Regions from separate parts of the Frankia sp. CeCAU1 genome, predicted to be linked through region 1. Evidence: riboswitches for the same ligand, from Rfam matches in the RefSeq annotation. Region 1 holds a riboswitch; the other holds the start of a gene.
What was found. Region 1 has a riboswitch for thiamine pyrophosphate ahead of AC08OO_RS02490 (thiazole synthase). Riboswitches for the same ligand answer to the same signal wherever they lie in the genome.
Positions count from the first base shown of each region.

Region 2: linked by a shared signal. The riboswitch ahead of thiC (phosphomethylpyrimidine synthase ThiC) and the one ahead of AC08OO_RS02490 (thiazole synthase) in region 1 are both predicted to bind thiamine pyrophosphate.

Region 1 covers NZ_CDWWXA010000007.1:1,323-8,655, reverse strand. Annotated here, with positions in the region: gene AC08OO_RS02505 (Gfo/Idh/MocA family protein) at 1-1,073, opposite strand, end outside; gene AC08OO_RS02500 (NAD(P)/FAD-dependent oxidoreductase) at 1,317-2,552, opposite strand; gene thiH (2-iminoacetate synthase ThiH) at 2,592-3,758, opposite strand; gene AC08OO_RS02490 (thiazole synthase) at 3,755-4,756, opposite strand; TPP riboswitch at 4,752-4,865, opposite strand; gene pknB (Stk1 family PASTA domain-containing Ser/Thr kinase) at 5,123-7,249, shown strand.
Region 2 covers NZ_CDWWXA010000004.1:78,420-85,752, reverse strand. Annotated here, with positions in the region: gene AC08OO_RS01825 (helix-turn-helix domain-containing protein) at 1-9, opposite strand, end outside; gene AC08OO_RS01820 (ABATE domain-containing protein) at 49-378, opposite strand; gene thiC (phosphomethylpyrimidine synthase ThiC) at 595-2,397, opposite strand; gene AC08OO_RS01810 (hypothetical protein) at 2,294-2,542, shown strand; TPP riboswitch at 2,529-2,636, opposite strand; gene AC08OO_RS01805 (ATP-binding cassette domain-containing protein) at 2,782-4,452, opposite strand; gene AC08OO_RS01800 (branched-chain amino acid ABC transporter permease) at 4,449-6,527, opposite strand; gene AC08OO_RS01795 (ABC transporter substrate-binding protein) at 6,672-7,333, shown strand, end outside.

The DNA of each region.
Region 1 (7,333 bases):
AGCTGCCCACCACTGATCCGCTCGTCGTCGTGCCAGGTGCCGGCTGGCCGGCGAAAGCCGCCCCGGTGGGCGTCCAGCCGCAGCGGCTCGCCGACGGCGCCGCGGTGCACGACAGCGCGGACCGCCCGGTAGCCCGGGTCGTCCCGACCCTCCGGATACACCGCGAGCACCAGGGACCGGTCCTCCGCGAGCTCCGCGAGCTGGTCGGCGTCCGGGGTCGACAGGCAGAGCGGGGCGTGCACGACGACGTGCTTGCCGGCCTCCAGCGCACGACCAGCCCATTCGAGACGGGTGTGGGTCGGTGTGGCCACGATGACGACCCCGAGATCCGGATCGTTGACCAGGTCGTCCGGGTCGTCGACGCGGCGCGGCGGGCGACCCGCCGCGTGCGCCGGGAGCCGGCCGGCACCGCCGTCGCAGAGGGCGGCGAGTTCCAGGCCCTCGGTCGCGTCCACCGCCGAGTGGTGCGTCCCGGTGATGTCCGGGGTGCCCAGCAGCCCGACCCTGGCCGGCGCGGCGTCGAGCACGCCGAGGCAGTGCCGTAGCCAACGTCCCACGAGCCGCTGGTAGGCGGGATCGGCGAGCACGGCGGGACCGGTACCCAGGGTGAATATGCCGAGGCCCGTGGAGGGCCGCCAGGTGCAGACGGGATGCTCGCCCATCTCGTGCCGGACCAGGAGCAGCCGCTCCACGTCATCGGCAATCTTGTCGGGGATGATCCAGCTCTCCCGGGGGCGGAAGTCCGCGGACCGGGCCATGACCGCGCCGCCCTGCGGCCCGACGGTCAACCGCAGGTCGTAGGGCGCGGTAGTCCGCCCCGGGACGAGACCGGACGCCTCGATGAGCGGACTTCCCGGCGGCAGCGCCCGCATGGTCGGCCCGGCGAGCAGGACCGGGACGGTCTGCCGGGCCCGGTCCAGCAACTCCTGCTCGACGTGGTCGAGCGGACGGTCGATGAGCACGAGAAGCGCGTCGGCCGACCGTGCCGAGGTCGGGCCGAGACCCGCTGCCCGCAAATGGTCGCCGAGCGCGTTCACACCGGCCAGGTTCGACACCAGGTGAATGCGAGGCACGTCTCCGCACTCTAGTGACCGTTCCCGACGTTCCGGAGATTGGGGTCATCAAACAAAGATCCGCGCAAAGATCTACACAAGGATGCATACATAACGCAATGCCGGGCAGGGGTACCAATGATCCTGATATCCAGAAATCCCGCCGTCCGGCCGACCGGAACGCCTGGAACGCCTGGAACGCCTGGAACGCCTGGAACGCCTGGAAAATCCGAAACACCGGGAACACCGGGTCGTCACCGGGCGTCATCGACTTGCCGCGGCCAGTTCCTTCATCGACACGGAGATATCGGCGAAACGCTCCCGATCCGGGATACCGTCGGCCGCCATCAACCGGCGACCGGCGACCATGTCCATCGGGCGCCCCACAGTGACCAGCGCTTCGAGACGGCCGTCCGGGGCGAACCACCCGGCCGACCAGCCAGACGGACGCCCGCCGTCGGGCGGCACGACGACGCCCGGATCGCCCCGGAACACCGGGGCAGCCTCTGCCGAAGGGAGTCCCGCGAACTGCACCATGCGGCCGAACTGTTCCGACCAGAAGTAGGGCACCGGGTCATAGACGGCCTCCCCGCCAAGCAGCGTGCTGACCGCGACCGCGGGCGACTGCTGGGCGCAGTCCCAGTGCTCGACCCGCAGCCGCCGACCGTAGCGACGCGACCACCAAGCGGCACAGTCACCGATCGCGACCACCGGCGGCCGGTCGCCGTCGGCACCGTCGGCACCATGGGTCCACCGGGCGGCGAGATGCTCGTCAACCACGACTCCCCGGTCGAGGGCGAGCCCGGAACCGGCGAGCCAGGCGGTGCCGGGCCGCACCCCGACGCCGACGACAACCTCGTCCGCAATCAGCTCCTCACCGCCGGCCAGCACCAGCCCGTCGGGGGTGACCCGCTCCACGGCCGTGGCCAGGCGCAGGGTGACCCCGGCCCGGGCGTACCACGCGATCGTGCACCGGCCCACCTGCGCGCCGAGCGCGGCGAACAGCGGCGAGGCGGCCGCCTCCACGACGGTGACCTCGGCACCGATCGCTGCCGCCGCCGTGGCGACCTCCGCGCCGATCCAGCCGGCACCAACGATGACGAGCCGGACGCCGGGACGCAGGGCGCCACGCAGACCCCGGGCGTCGTCAATGGAACGCAGGACCCGCTGTGGGCCGTCGCCCGGCAGGGTTACCGGGTCGGCTCCCGTCGCCAGCACCAGGCCGTCGTACTCCAGCGGCCCCGCGTCGGTCTCCACAGTGCCCGGTCGCAGGCCCGTCGCCTGCCGTCCGAGGCGCACCTCGACCCCGTCGAGGTCGAAGGGCAACGTCGTGTCGTCGATGCGGCCGGAGAGCACGGCCTTGGACAGAGGCGGACGATCGTAGGGCCGGTGCGGCTCCGCCCCGAGCAGGATCACCTCTCCCGCGAAACCGCGCGCGCGCACCTCGGCGGCGGCCCGGCCCCCCGCCATTCCCGCGCCCACGACGACTATTCGCTGCATTCGAGCAGACTATCGACGACCCGCGACGCCGGGCCGCCGTCACCGCACCGGGTCGACAAGCGGAAAGGCGTCCTTCCACACCGGCTCGTACCCGGCTTCGGCGAGCATCGCGGCGATCTGTGCCGGCGAACGCTCGTCGGAGATCGAGAACTGTTCCTGGGCCGTGCCGGGCGTGGTGTAGCCGCCGGGTTCGGTGGAGGAGCCGGCGCTCATGGTGGTCACGGCGATGCGGACGAGCCCGTCGCGCAGCACCGCCGGCTCCCGGGTCGACAGCGACAGCGCGAGGTCCGGCTCGAACAGGCGCAGGGCCGCGTACGCCTGGACGAACTCCGCGTCGCCAACGACGACGACCGGCGGGAACCCGCTGGCACTCGGCTTGATGCGCGGCAGCGCGATCGAGACCTCGGTCCGCCAGTAGCGACGGGAGAGAAAGGAGGCGTGCGCGGCCAGCGCGAGCACGTCAGCGCGCCAGTCCGGGGCGAGCCCGAGCAGCGCGCCGATCCCGAGCCGGCGCACCCCGGCCCGCGCGGCCCGTTCGAACGAGGACAGCCGCCGGTCGTAGTCACGCTTCCAGCCGGCGACGTGCACCTCGGCGTAGCGGGCCCGGTCGTAGGTCTCCTGGTAATGGACGACTCCCTCCAACCCGGCACGCACCAGCCGGGCATAGGTGTCGTCCGACCAGGTCTGGGTCTCGATGCTGATCGAGGGGAACATCGGCCGTAGCTGCTCGACCACCGCGACGAGGTAGTCGGCCGATACCTCGACGCGATGCTCGCCGGAGACGAGCAGCAGATGACGGAACCCCCGGTCGGCCAGCAGGCGTCCCTCCGCCACCACCTCCTCGAGGTCCAGCGTGCGGCGCACCACCGGCAGGCCCTTGGCGAAGCCGCAGTAGGTGCAGGACGACAGGCAGGCGTTCGACACGTACATCGGGGCAAACAGCCGGACCGCCCGACCGAACCGGAGCAGGGTCGCCTCCCGGGCGGCAATCGCCAGCTCCTCCAACCGGGCGGTGGCCGCGGGTGAGAGCAGGATCGCCAGCTCCGCGAGGCCGATCCGGGGGGTGGCCGACCCACCGGATCCGGGCCGAACCCGCCGCAGCACCGTGTCCACCTCGGCGGACGTGGCCCGCCTCGACATCGCGGACAGCCCGGCCAGGTCGTGACCGGCAAGTTCGCGCGCGAACTCCCCTGGCGGGGCGCTCACCTGGACGCCTCGCCCACCACCGCCGCCGGGGACGCCGATGGCACGGGCGACGCCGGTGACGGGTGGGACGCCGGTGACGGGTGGGCGCCGAGGAACCCGGTGAGCGGGGAGGAGGCGGACGCCACCGTGGCCGGGCCGGCGGCCCCGCGGCCGGCCAGGAAACCCAACCGGCCGGCGGCGGTGGCGAGCGCGAAGGCCCGCGCCATGCGCGCCGGATCGGCGGCCACCGCGATAGCGGTGTTGACCAGCACCGCGGCCGCGCCGATCTCCATCGCCTCGGCCGCGTCCGAGGGCACCCCGAGCCCGGCGTCCACGACCACCGGCACCCCGGCGCTCGCCACGATTGCCTCGATCGCGTCCCGGGTGCGCAGCCCGCGGTTCGAGCCGATCCAGCTGCCCAGCGGCATCACGGTGGCGCAGCCGACCTCCTCCAGCCGGCGGGCCAGCACCGGGTCGGCCGAACAGTAGGGCAGGACCGTGAAGCCGTCGGCCACCATGAGCTCGGCGGCGCGCAGGGTCTCCAGCGGATCCGGCGCCAGGGTGCGCGGATCCGGGGTGACCTCCAGCTTGACCAGACCGGTGCCCGTCGCCGCCCGCCCGAGGCGGGCCAGCCGCAGCGCCTCGGCCGCGTCCACCGCGCCCGAGGTGTTGGGCAGCAGGGTCATCGACGGCGGGATGAAGTCGAGAACGTCGCCGTCACCGATCCGGCCGATGTCGACCCGGCGCAGCGCCACGGTGACGATGGTGGCACCGGATGCGACGAGGCTGTCCCGCATCACCTGGTGACTCGCGAACTTCCCGGTGCCGATCAGCAGCCGGCTGCCGTAGGCCCGCCCGGCGATGACGAGATCGTCCGCCCCCGCGGCACCGGGTCCGGCCTCACCACCACCCCCGCCGCCGACGGCGGCACCTTCACCCGCGAGGCCATCGGGACAGGAACCCGCGGGGGGAGAATCGCCGGGACGGGAGCCGGCAGGACGTAGGGGGTGCTGCGACACGATCTTTCATCCTCCCCACGCGCGCATGACCGCGATCGGGTATACGGGTCGCCGACGGGATACTGGCCAGCCTCTCAGCCCACGTCCGTGGGCTCCCCGGAGCAATCGACAGTGTAACCGCTGCTTCCTGACCGCGGCTTCGGGTGTCCCGCCGCGACGCCGGTCTGCGACGCCGATCTGCGACACTGATCCACGCCCGTCGACGATCATCGCGACCTTGAGAACCGATTCAATGTGGGCACCCGGGTTTCACCCGGTGGACACCATGCTGCGCGACGAGGTACTTCTCGCTCGAACGACGTATCCGGGTTAACCTCGCGGAGCTCGGTAGCGGCATCCTTCGACAACGATCGTAAACTCTCCCTCGTGGATGCCACCGTGGCCGACCCCGTCGTAGGTCGGCTTCTCGACGGCCGCTACACGGCGCAGGAACGGCTCGCCGTCGGTGGGATGGCGACGGTGTACGTCGCGCACGACAACCGGCTGGACCGGCTCGTCGCCCTCAAGGTCATGCATCCCACTCTCAATCACGACCCGGAGTTCGTCGCCCGTTTCCATCGCGAGGCCAAGGCCGTGGCACGGCTCAACACCCCGCGCGTCGTCTCCATCCTCGACCAGGGTTCCGACCACATCCCCGCCGGTCTGGTCAACTACCTGGTGATGGAGCTGGTGCGCGGCCGGTCGCTGCGCCAGCACCTGGGCGCCCGGGGTCGGCTCCCGGTCACCGAGGCCATCGAGATCATCGAGCCCGTGATCGAGGCCCTCGCCGCCGCGCATGCCGCCGGCATCATCCACCGCGACATCAAGCCCGAGAACATCCTGCTCGGTGACGACGGCCAGGTGAAGGTCGCGGACTTCGGCCTCGCCCGTCCGGTGAGCCAGCCCACCCAGGCACTCACCGGCGGCGTGGTGATGGGCACTGTCGGGTACCTCGCCCCCGAGCAGGTCACCCACGGCGTCGCGGACACCCGCAGCGACGTCTACGCCGCCGGTGTGGTGCTCTTCGAATCCCTGACCGGGCAGCTCCCGCACAGCGGCGCCACCCCGATGTCGGTGGCCTACCAGTCGGTCCACGGCGACGTGCCGGCGCCGTCCACCATGATCGAGGGCATTCCCGCCGAGCTGGACGGTCTTGTTCTCCGGGCCACCGCCCGCGACCCGGCGCGCCGGCCGGTCGATGGTGCGGCACTGCTGGCGGAGCTGCGGCGCATCGAGCCGTTCCTGCCCCCGCAGGACGCCTACCCGAGCGGGTTCACCGGCGAGATCGAACGGATCGGGTTGGCCGAGCGGCCTTCAGGGGCTCGGGAGCCCGGGTACACCCAGGATCCCGGGTACACCCAGCCGTTCCAGGCTGAGGACTACGACGACTCCCGGGGCGCCGGGCCGGGGGCCGCCGCGGAGCGCGCGTTCGCCGCTGCCGGGCCGGGCCGGCCAGGCACCGGCGCGCTCTATCGATCCGCCTCCCCGCCCTCGCCGACCGCCACGGCCTATCTCGGGGGCGGTGGCGGGCGCGGGCGGCGGCGGGCCGCCGCATCGCCACGCTCCCGAGGGCCCATCCCGGTCGTCGTCGGTGGCGTGGCCGTCCTGGTCCTGCTGCTCGGGATCCTCGCGTTCCGTTCCCTGTCCGGCGGAGGGACCGAGGTCCCGCTGCTGACGAACCTGAGCAGATCCGACGCCGAGAAAATGCTGCGCGACGCCGGCTTCCAGTTCACCTACCTCGACCCGGTCGCCAGCGCCACGGTACCGGTCGGCCACGTCGCCCAGCAGGATCCCCGGGACGGATCGAAGGTCGACAAGGGCGCGCTCATCACCCTGCGGCTGAGCTCCGGGCCCGCGACGGTACGCGTGCCGGACCTGGCGAACCTCACCGAGACCCAGGCCAAGGCCCGGCTGGCCGAAGTGGACCTGACCCTCGGCGGCCTGAGCCCACAGTCCAGTGACACGGTGCCGGCGGGCCATGTGATCGGTACGAACCCCGGGGCCGGCACCGCGCTCAAGCCGAAGGACCAGGTCATCGTGATCACTTCGACGGGCCCCGCGGCGAAGCCGGTGCCGGCCGACATCATCGGCAAGTCGTTCGAGGAGGCCAAGGCCGAGCTCGTCGGCCTGAACATCGGCCTCGTGGTGCAGCGCACCGACGCCATGAACGACGCCGTGCAGCCCGGTGAGGTCTTCGGGGTCTCTCCCGACGTGGGGCAGCCGATCTCACCCGGCGGCACCGTCACCCTCACCGTAGCCGAGGCCGACGGGTTCGACAACGGTGACGGTTCCGGGGGCGACGGCAGCGGGATCCAGGTCCCCGTGCCGAACGTGATCGGGAAGAGCTACCGGGAAGCCGAGAACATCCTGCAACGCCGGGGGTTGAAGATTGACCGTATCGGCTGGATCGGCGGGCCGGGCGACCGGGTGACATCGCAGTCCGCCAAGGCCGGGAGCAAAATCGAAAAAGGAAGTACCGTGCACGTCAACACAACGTGGGACCCCCTCGGCTGAGCCGCCATCCTCCACCAGGTTGATCATATTGTGCGACGAATCGCGCGATGGGCGAAAGATCCGCGACCGCTTCCCCGGGGAGAC
Region 2 (7,333 bases), on a different contig from region 1:
CTCGGCCATCAGCTTCCGCAGATGCCAGTGGTAGCCGACCTGCGCGCTTCAGTCGGTGGCCAACAGCCCATTCAGTCGCGACAGCGTGGGTTCGTCCGGCACGGTGGAGCTGCCGTCCGCCCAGGCGCCGATGCGCGGCCGCAGCCACTCCCGGAGCTCGACCGCGGCGACGGCGATGCGGTCGAGCTCCTCGGATCCGAACCGGGCAGGCAGCGCCTCTCGTTCGGCCGTGCCGACAAGCCCCGTGAGCTGGAGCCAGCGCAGGTAGCTCCAGCCATCGGCGATCAACTCGATCGGGCCGTCCGCCGAGAAGGCGAGGCTGTTGACGAAGTCCAGCACCGGATGATCGCCCAACCCGATCAGCACGTCCGGGTTCATCGGAGACCTCCCCTCGAGCCGATCACCCAAATAACCACTCCACTTCCTCTTGAGAGGTTACTCCCTCGCCAAAGTAATCGTCTTAGATATCTTTTTTAGATAGCTTTTATGGACCACCGGGGCCGCTGCGCCCGCTGAGCCCCCTGCGCCCGACGGGGCCCGCCGCTGACCGGCGGAAGCCCGTCGGAACGGTCGGTCAGGAGTTGGCCACAGCGGTCAGGAGTTGGCCACCGGAAGGTAGATCCGATTGCCGGCGGCGTTGAACTCGGCGGCCTTCTCGCGCAGGCCGGCGGTGACCGCCTCGTCGCCGGCCGGGTCCGCGCCATGCCCGGCCGGGTCCAGCCCGTCCCCGCCCGCGTGTGCCCGCACCTGGTGGGAAATCTTCATCGAGCAGAAGTGCGGGCCGCACATCGAACAGAAGTGCGCCGACTTCGCGGCCGGGGCCGGCAACGTCTCGTCGTGGAACGCGCGTGCGGTGTCGGGGTCGAGCGCGAGGTGGAACTGGTCGGCCCAGCGGAATTCGAACCGGGCGTCCGACAGGGCGTCATCCCAGGCCTGCGCGCCGGGATGACCCTTAGCGAGGTCGGCGGCGTGCGCGGCGATCTTGTAGGCGATAACGCCGGCCTTGACGTCGTCCCGGTCGGGCAGGCCGAGATGCTCCTTCGGGGTGACGTAACAGAGCATGGCGGTACCGGCCCATCCGATCATCGCCGCCCCGATCGCGGAGGTGATGTGGTCGTAGCCGGGGGCGATGTCGGTGGTCAGCGGCCCGAGGGTGTAGAACGGCGCGTCGTGGCACAGCTCCCGCTGCAGCTGCACGTTCTCCTCGATCTTGTTCATGGGCACGTGCCCGGGTCCCTCGATCATCACCTGGACGTCGTGCTCCCACGCCACCTGCGTCAACTCGCCCAGGGTGGCGAGCTCGGCGAGCTGTGCCTCATCGTTCGCGTCCGCGATGGACCCGGGCCGCAGGCCGTCGCCCAGAGAGAACGTGACGTCGTACGCGGCGAAGATCTCGCACAGCTCGGCGAAGTGGGTGTAGAGGAAGTTCTCCTCGTGATGGGCCAGGCACCAGGAGGCCAGGATCGAGCCGCCGCGCGAGACGATCCCGGTCCTGCGCCGCGCGGTCAGCGGCACGTAGCGCAGCAGCACCCCCGCGTGGACCGTCATGTAGTCCACACCCTGCTCGCACTGCTCGATCACGGTGTCCCGGTAGACCTCCCAGGACAGCTTCTCCGGCCGGCCACCGACCTTCTCCAACGCCTGGTAGATCGGCACGGTCCCGACCGGCACCGGCGCGTTACGGATGATCCACTCACGGGTCAGGGCGATGTCCGACCCGGTCGAGAGGTCCATCACGGTGTCCGCGCCCCAGCGGGTCGCCCACACCATCTTCTCGACCTCCTCCTCGATCGAGGAGGTAACGGCCGAGTTGCCGAGGTTCGCATTGATCTTTACGAGAAACGCACGGCCGATCGCCATCGGCTCGGACTCGGGATGGTTCACGTTCGCCGGCAGCACGGCCCGCCCCGCGGCGATCTCCGCCCGCACCGTCTCGACGGGAAGACCCTCCCGCAGGGCGACGAACTCCATCTCCCGAGTGATCTGACCGCGGCGGGCGTAGCCCAGCTGGGTTATGGAAGGCCGTCCCAGCACCGCCCGACGGGGCACTCGCACCCGCCCGTCGAGATCCGTCCCGCCGAGACCGGGCGTCCCAGGACCGGGCGTCCCAGAACCGGGCGTCCCAGGACCCGATGCCCCGGTCCCGGGAACGGTCCGCAGCTCATCCGGCGCGGTGTCGCCACGCTGGGCGATCCAGCTGTCCCGCGTCGCCGGCAAACCCCGGCGCACATCGATCGTCACCCCCGGATCGGTATATGGACCGGAGGTGTCGTACACCACGACGGTGTCACCCGTGGTCAGCACGATCTCCCGCATCGGCACCCGCAGATCGGGATCCGCTCCGACCAGCCAGGTCTTGCGGCTGCCCGTCAGCGGACCCGTCGAGACCGCCGTCATCCCCGCGGCCGAGACGGACGAGGAGGAGGACGAGGACGAGACGGACGGGGAGGATGCGGCGGACGACAAGGATGAGGTGGACGGGGACGAGGTGACGGCCTTCGAGGTGGACGAGGACGAACGGTCGGTACGCGACACCATGTAAGACTCCCTACGCCGGCATTACCCGGACAGGTTCCTGCGGTCGGCGGCCCCAGCCGCCCTCTCAGCCCCTTGGCGGAGCTCCCGCGATCAACTTCGACGCTTGTCGACAGTAAGACACCGCCGGCCCGCTCGCCACCCCTTCCGGTTCATCCGACGCATGCCCTACACCATCGGGCGACGTGAAGAGCCCTGTTCCGCCGGACCCCGGTTTCTCTGCGTGGCGGGGAACGCCGGACCAGCTCAGCGGTCCGGGGCCGCCGCCGGCCCGGAACTCCCGCCCAGGTAGGCCGTCTCGATGAGCTCGGGATGCGCGATGAGATCCGCCGCGCTCGCCGACAGCGCGATCCGGCCCCGGTCGAGAACGTAGCCACGGTCGGCCACCTGCAACGCGAGCGAGACGAACTGCTCGACCAGCAGCACGCCGGTCGACGTCTCGAGGGCGATCGTGCGCAGCAGGGCGAGCAGCTGCGGCGCAATCCCGGGTGCCAGGCCGAACGACAGCTCGTCCACCAGCAGCAGACGCGGTCTGCGCACCAGAGCGACGGCCAACGCGAGCCGTTGCCGCTCGCCCCCGGACAGTTCTCCGGCCGACCGGTCGAGCAGGCCGCGCAGCACCGGGAACCAGTCCAACACCCGCCCGATCTCGCCGGATGAGCGCCGGCCGGCCGCCAGGCGCAGGTTCTCGCGGACGGTCAACCGCCCGAGTGATCCTCGTCCCTGCGGTACGACCGCCATCCCCCGGCGGGCGAGTGTGCTCGGCGCGGCCCGGCGCGACCGGTCATCGAGGACCTTGACCCGTCCCCTCGACGGCGTCAGCAGCCCCGCCGCCGTGCGGATCAGCGTCGTCTTGCCCGCGCCGTTCGCTCCGAGCAGCGCCACGATCTCCCCGGCACCGACGGTGAGCGACACGTCCCGGAGCACCGGAACTCCGTCGTATCCGCTCGTGACCCGGTCGAGTACGAGCAGATCGCCCCCGCCTCGGCCGGGGGCCGGCGCCGGGGTGGAGGCGGGCACGGACCCGGAGGCGGGCACGGACCCGGAGGCGGGCACGGACCCGGAGGCGGGCACGGACCCGGAGGCGGGCACGGACCCGGAGGCGGGCACGGACCCGGAGGCAGGCACGGAGTCGGAGGCAGGCACGGAGTCGGACCCAGAGGCCGAGCCGGGCCCGGGTCCCGGGGCGGTCCCGGCGCGGTCGCCGCCGTCGGGCTCACCACCGCCCAGATAGGCAGCGCGGACCGCCGGATCGGCGCGCACCTCGGCGGATCGACCGCGCGCGACGACGCGGCCCCCGTCCAGGACGAGGACGTGGTCGCATACGTCGAAGACGAGCTTCACGTCGTGGTCGACGAGCAGCACGGCGATGCCGTCGGCGGCGATGCGGCGCAGCCGGTCGGCGAGCGTCCGGCGGGCGGCCGGGTCGAGACCCGCGGCCGGTTCGTCCAGCAGCAGGACCTTCGGCCTGGCGACGAGGGCGCGGCCGAGAGCCACCGAGGACCGCTCGTCGTGGGAGAGCGTCGACGGCAGGCGATCGGCGATCGTGGCAAGCCCGAGCGACCGGGCCGGGTCTGGCCCGGTCGCGGGTCCGGGTGCCCGGGGCGTGACGACGGCCAGGTTCTCCCCGGCCTCCAGACTGTCGAAGAGTTCCAGCGCCTGGAAGGTGCGGGCGAGCCCCAACCGCAGCCGCTCATGCGCCGGCAGTCCGACGAGCACGGCACCGTCCAGCGTGACGGTACCCGCGCTGATCGACGCAAACCCGGTGAGGGCGTCGATCAACGTCGTCTTTCCGGCTCCGTTGGGTCCGATGAGCCCGGTGATGGTGCCGGCCGACAGAGTGAAGGAGACATCCTCGAGGATGCGCGTGCGGCCCTGGTCGGCGGCGAGCATGTCGACCGCCAGCAACGCCGTCACGGGGCTCCGCCCGGGTTGACCGGATGCGGGGTCAGGCTCGGCCGGCCCTGGTCCGGCGGCTGCGGGTGTCGCACGTGATCTCCTCGACGCGTTCGCTGCCCAGTACCGGTCCGATGCGTGCCACCCGACCGATCCGCGCGGCCCTGATGATCGGCGCGAGCCGTCCGATGCGGTCGGTACGCGAGCCCAGCCGGACGTAGCACCGCCAGCACCACGACGGCGATCCCGCACAGCACGGACTGGTACTTGCCGAGCCCGGCAACCTGGTCCAGCACGATGAACACGATTCCGCCCGGCGCCAGCAGACCTCCCAGCAACGCTCCGCCGACGCTCGTCACCCCGCCGGCGGCCGCGATCGCCAGGAAGAACAGCGAGGCCGTGACGCCGAACGAGTCGAAGGACAGACGTCCCTGGCCGTAGCCGATGAGGCAGCCGCCGAGACCGGCGATCGCGGCGGAGAGAGTGAAGGCGAGCACCTTCGTACGACGGACGTCGATCCCGGCCGCGGCAGCGGCCCGTTCGTTCGCGCGCACGGCCAGCATGCGCCGGCCCAGGTCCGCGGTGCGCAGCCGGGCGACTCCGTAGCAGCACGCGGCGAGCACGGCCAACGCCAGCAGCCCGTACTGCGGCCGGGGGAACCCGGCACCGGCGAGCCCGAGATCGAGGCCGAAGATCTTCGGACTCGGTACTACCGACCCGGCCAACCCGCCGGTGACCAGCGGGTTTCCGAACACCACCTCCTGGATCGCGACGCCGGCGACCAGAGTGATCAATGCCAGGTCGATTCCACGCAGCCGCCGTGACAGCACCCCCAGCAGCAGGCCCGCCACGGCGGCGGCACCCGTGGCGAGCAGGGGTGCGATCGGGAACGGCACGCCCAGCTCACCCTGGAGTCTGGCCAACAGGAAGCCGGCGACACCGGCGAGGGTCATCTGTGCCAACGAGAGCTGTCCGACGTACCCGGTCAACACGACGAACGACAGACACACCACGGCGCCGGCAAGGCTGCGTTCGAGGCCGAGCCGGTAGGGGCCGGCCAGCACGAGGATCGCGACCACCCCGAACGGCACACCGACCGCGAGGTGGCGCAGGGGAGACTCCGGCGGGTCGACCACCGGCATCGGAGCCGACACGGCGACGCCCGCGGCGCGACCGGGAATCAGATCCCCGCGCCGGCCTGCCAGCGCGATGACCAGAAGCATCGGAAGCAGCGCGCGCAGTCCCGGCTGGTTCAACCAGGAGACGTCCTGTTGCAGCGGGATCAGGACGGCCTGGGTCATGCCGAGGCCGAGAGCTCCGACGACGGTCAGACCGAACGAGGACAGGCCACCGAGCAGAGCGGCGGCGAGCGCGGGAACGACGAACAGCGAGTAGCTCGTCGGATTCAGCGCACTGATCGGCGCCACAAGGATCCCGGCGAGGGCGGCGAGCACGGCCGCCATGACCCAGTTGACGGCGGCGATCCAGCCGGGCCGCCGGCCGAGAAGCGCGGTGGTCTGCTCATCCTCGGCGACGGCGCGGGTAGCCAGGCCGAACAACGTCCAGCGCGACATCGCCCACAGACCGGCTGCGACCGCGATGACCGACGCGGCGAGCAGCAGCCGGTCACTCGCCACGGTCACGCCCAGCAGGGACAGCGGTGACTGCGGCAGCACCGGACTGAGGAACCTGTTGTCAGATCCGAACTGGAGCACGGCGACGGCCTGCAGCGCGATCGTGAGGCCGACCGCCGCCACGACCGTCATCAGCGGCTGGGCACGCCGCAAGGGCCGAAAAACCACCAGATAGGATGCCAGTGCTAGAATTGCCGCCATTGCGAGGGATACTGACAGGGCTAGCCCGAAGGTGGGCGTGTCGGTGAGATGAATTCTTGGCGGCATCCCGACGACGGGCAGTACGAGGTCCCCGACCTCCCGTAGTTCTGCGTACTGGTAGGTGGCGTACATAGCGAACGCCCCATGGGCGATGTTCACCACGCCGGACGCGCGGTAGGTGAGCACGAGCCCTAGCCCGAGCGCCGCGTACACGGCCCCCGGGCCAAGGCCGAGCAGCAATGCTGCTATATACGTTGTCACCGGCCCCCCGTAGACGCATCTATTGCAGATAGAGAGATCCGAACTGCGATGAAGACCGGACGCATGGTCACACAACAGTCCCCGTCCGGCCGGTCGACGGTCAAGCCCCCAGAACTGGACGACAGAAGTGTAGCTTCACGAGCCGTGAGACAAGCCTCCCGCATCCTCCTCGCGTTCTCCGTAGCCTTGTCCGTCGTTGTCGCCGGGTGCACGAGTCAGCGCGGTGGCTCGTCCGGCGCAGCTGCCGGTGGCAGCGCGGCGGCGAGCCGCCTGACCGGGCCTGCGGTCACTGTCGGCTTCGTAACGGTTGAGAACAGCACTGTCGGGTCATACCCGGAGACCCGGAAGGCCGCTCAGGCCGCCGTGGACTACGCCAACACCTCTCTGGGCGGGCTCGACGGTCGACCGCTCCGGCTGATCAGTTGCGCAACCGACGGCTCGCCGGAGTCCTCCCAGAACTGCGCCAACCGGCTTGTCGCCACGAAACCACTCGCGGTGGTCGGCGGGATCGATTTCGGCGCGGAGGCGGCGATGCCGATATACGAGGCCGCCCACATCCCGTACGTCACCGGCTCTCCTCAACTGAGCGGAGAACTCGGCTCACACAACGCCTTCGCGTTTTCCGGCGGTTCGCTCAGCGAGCTGCTCGGCCTCACCGACTATCTGACGAACATCCGGCATGTGCGCAGCGTGCATGCCCTGTACCTCGACCTGCCCGGCCTGCTGTCCGCCGCTATCCAGGGATCGCAGAACGTCCTGCACCATAAAGGTGTGTCCGACGTCAAACTGGTGCCGGAGAAATCCGA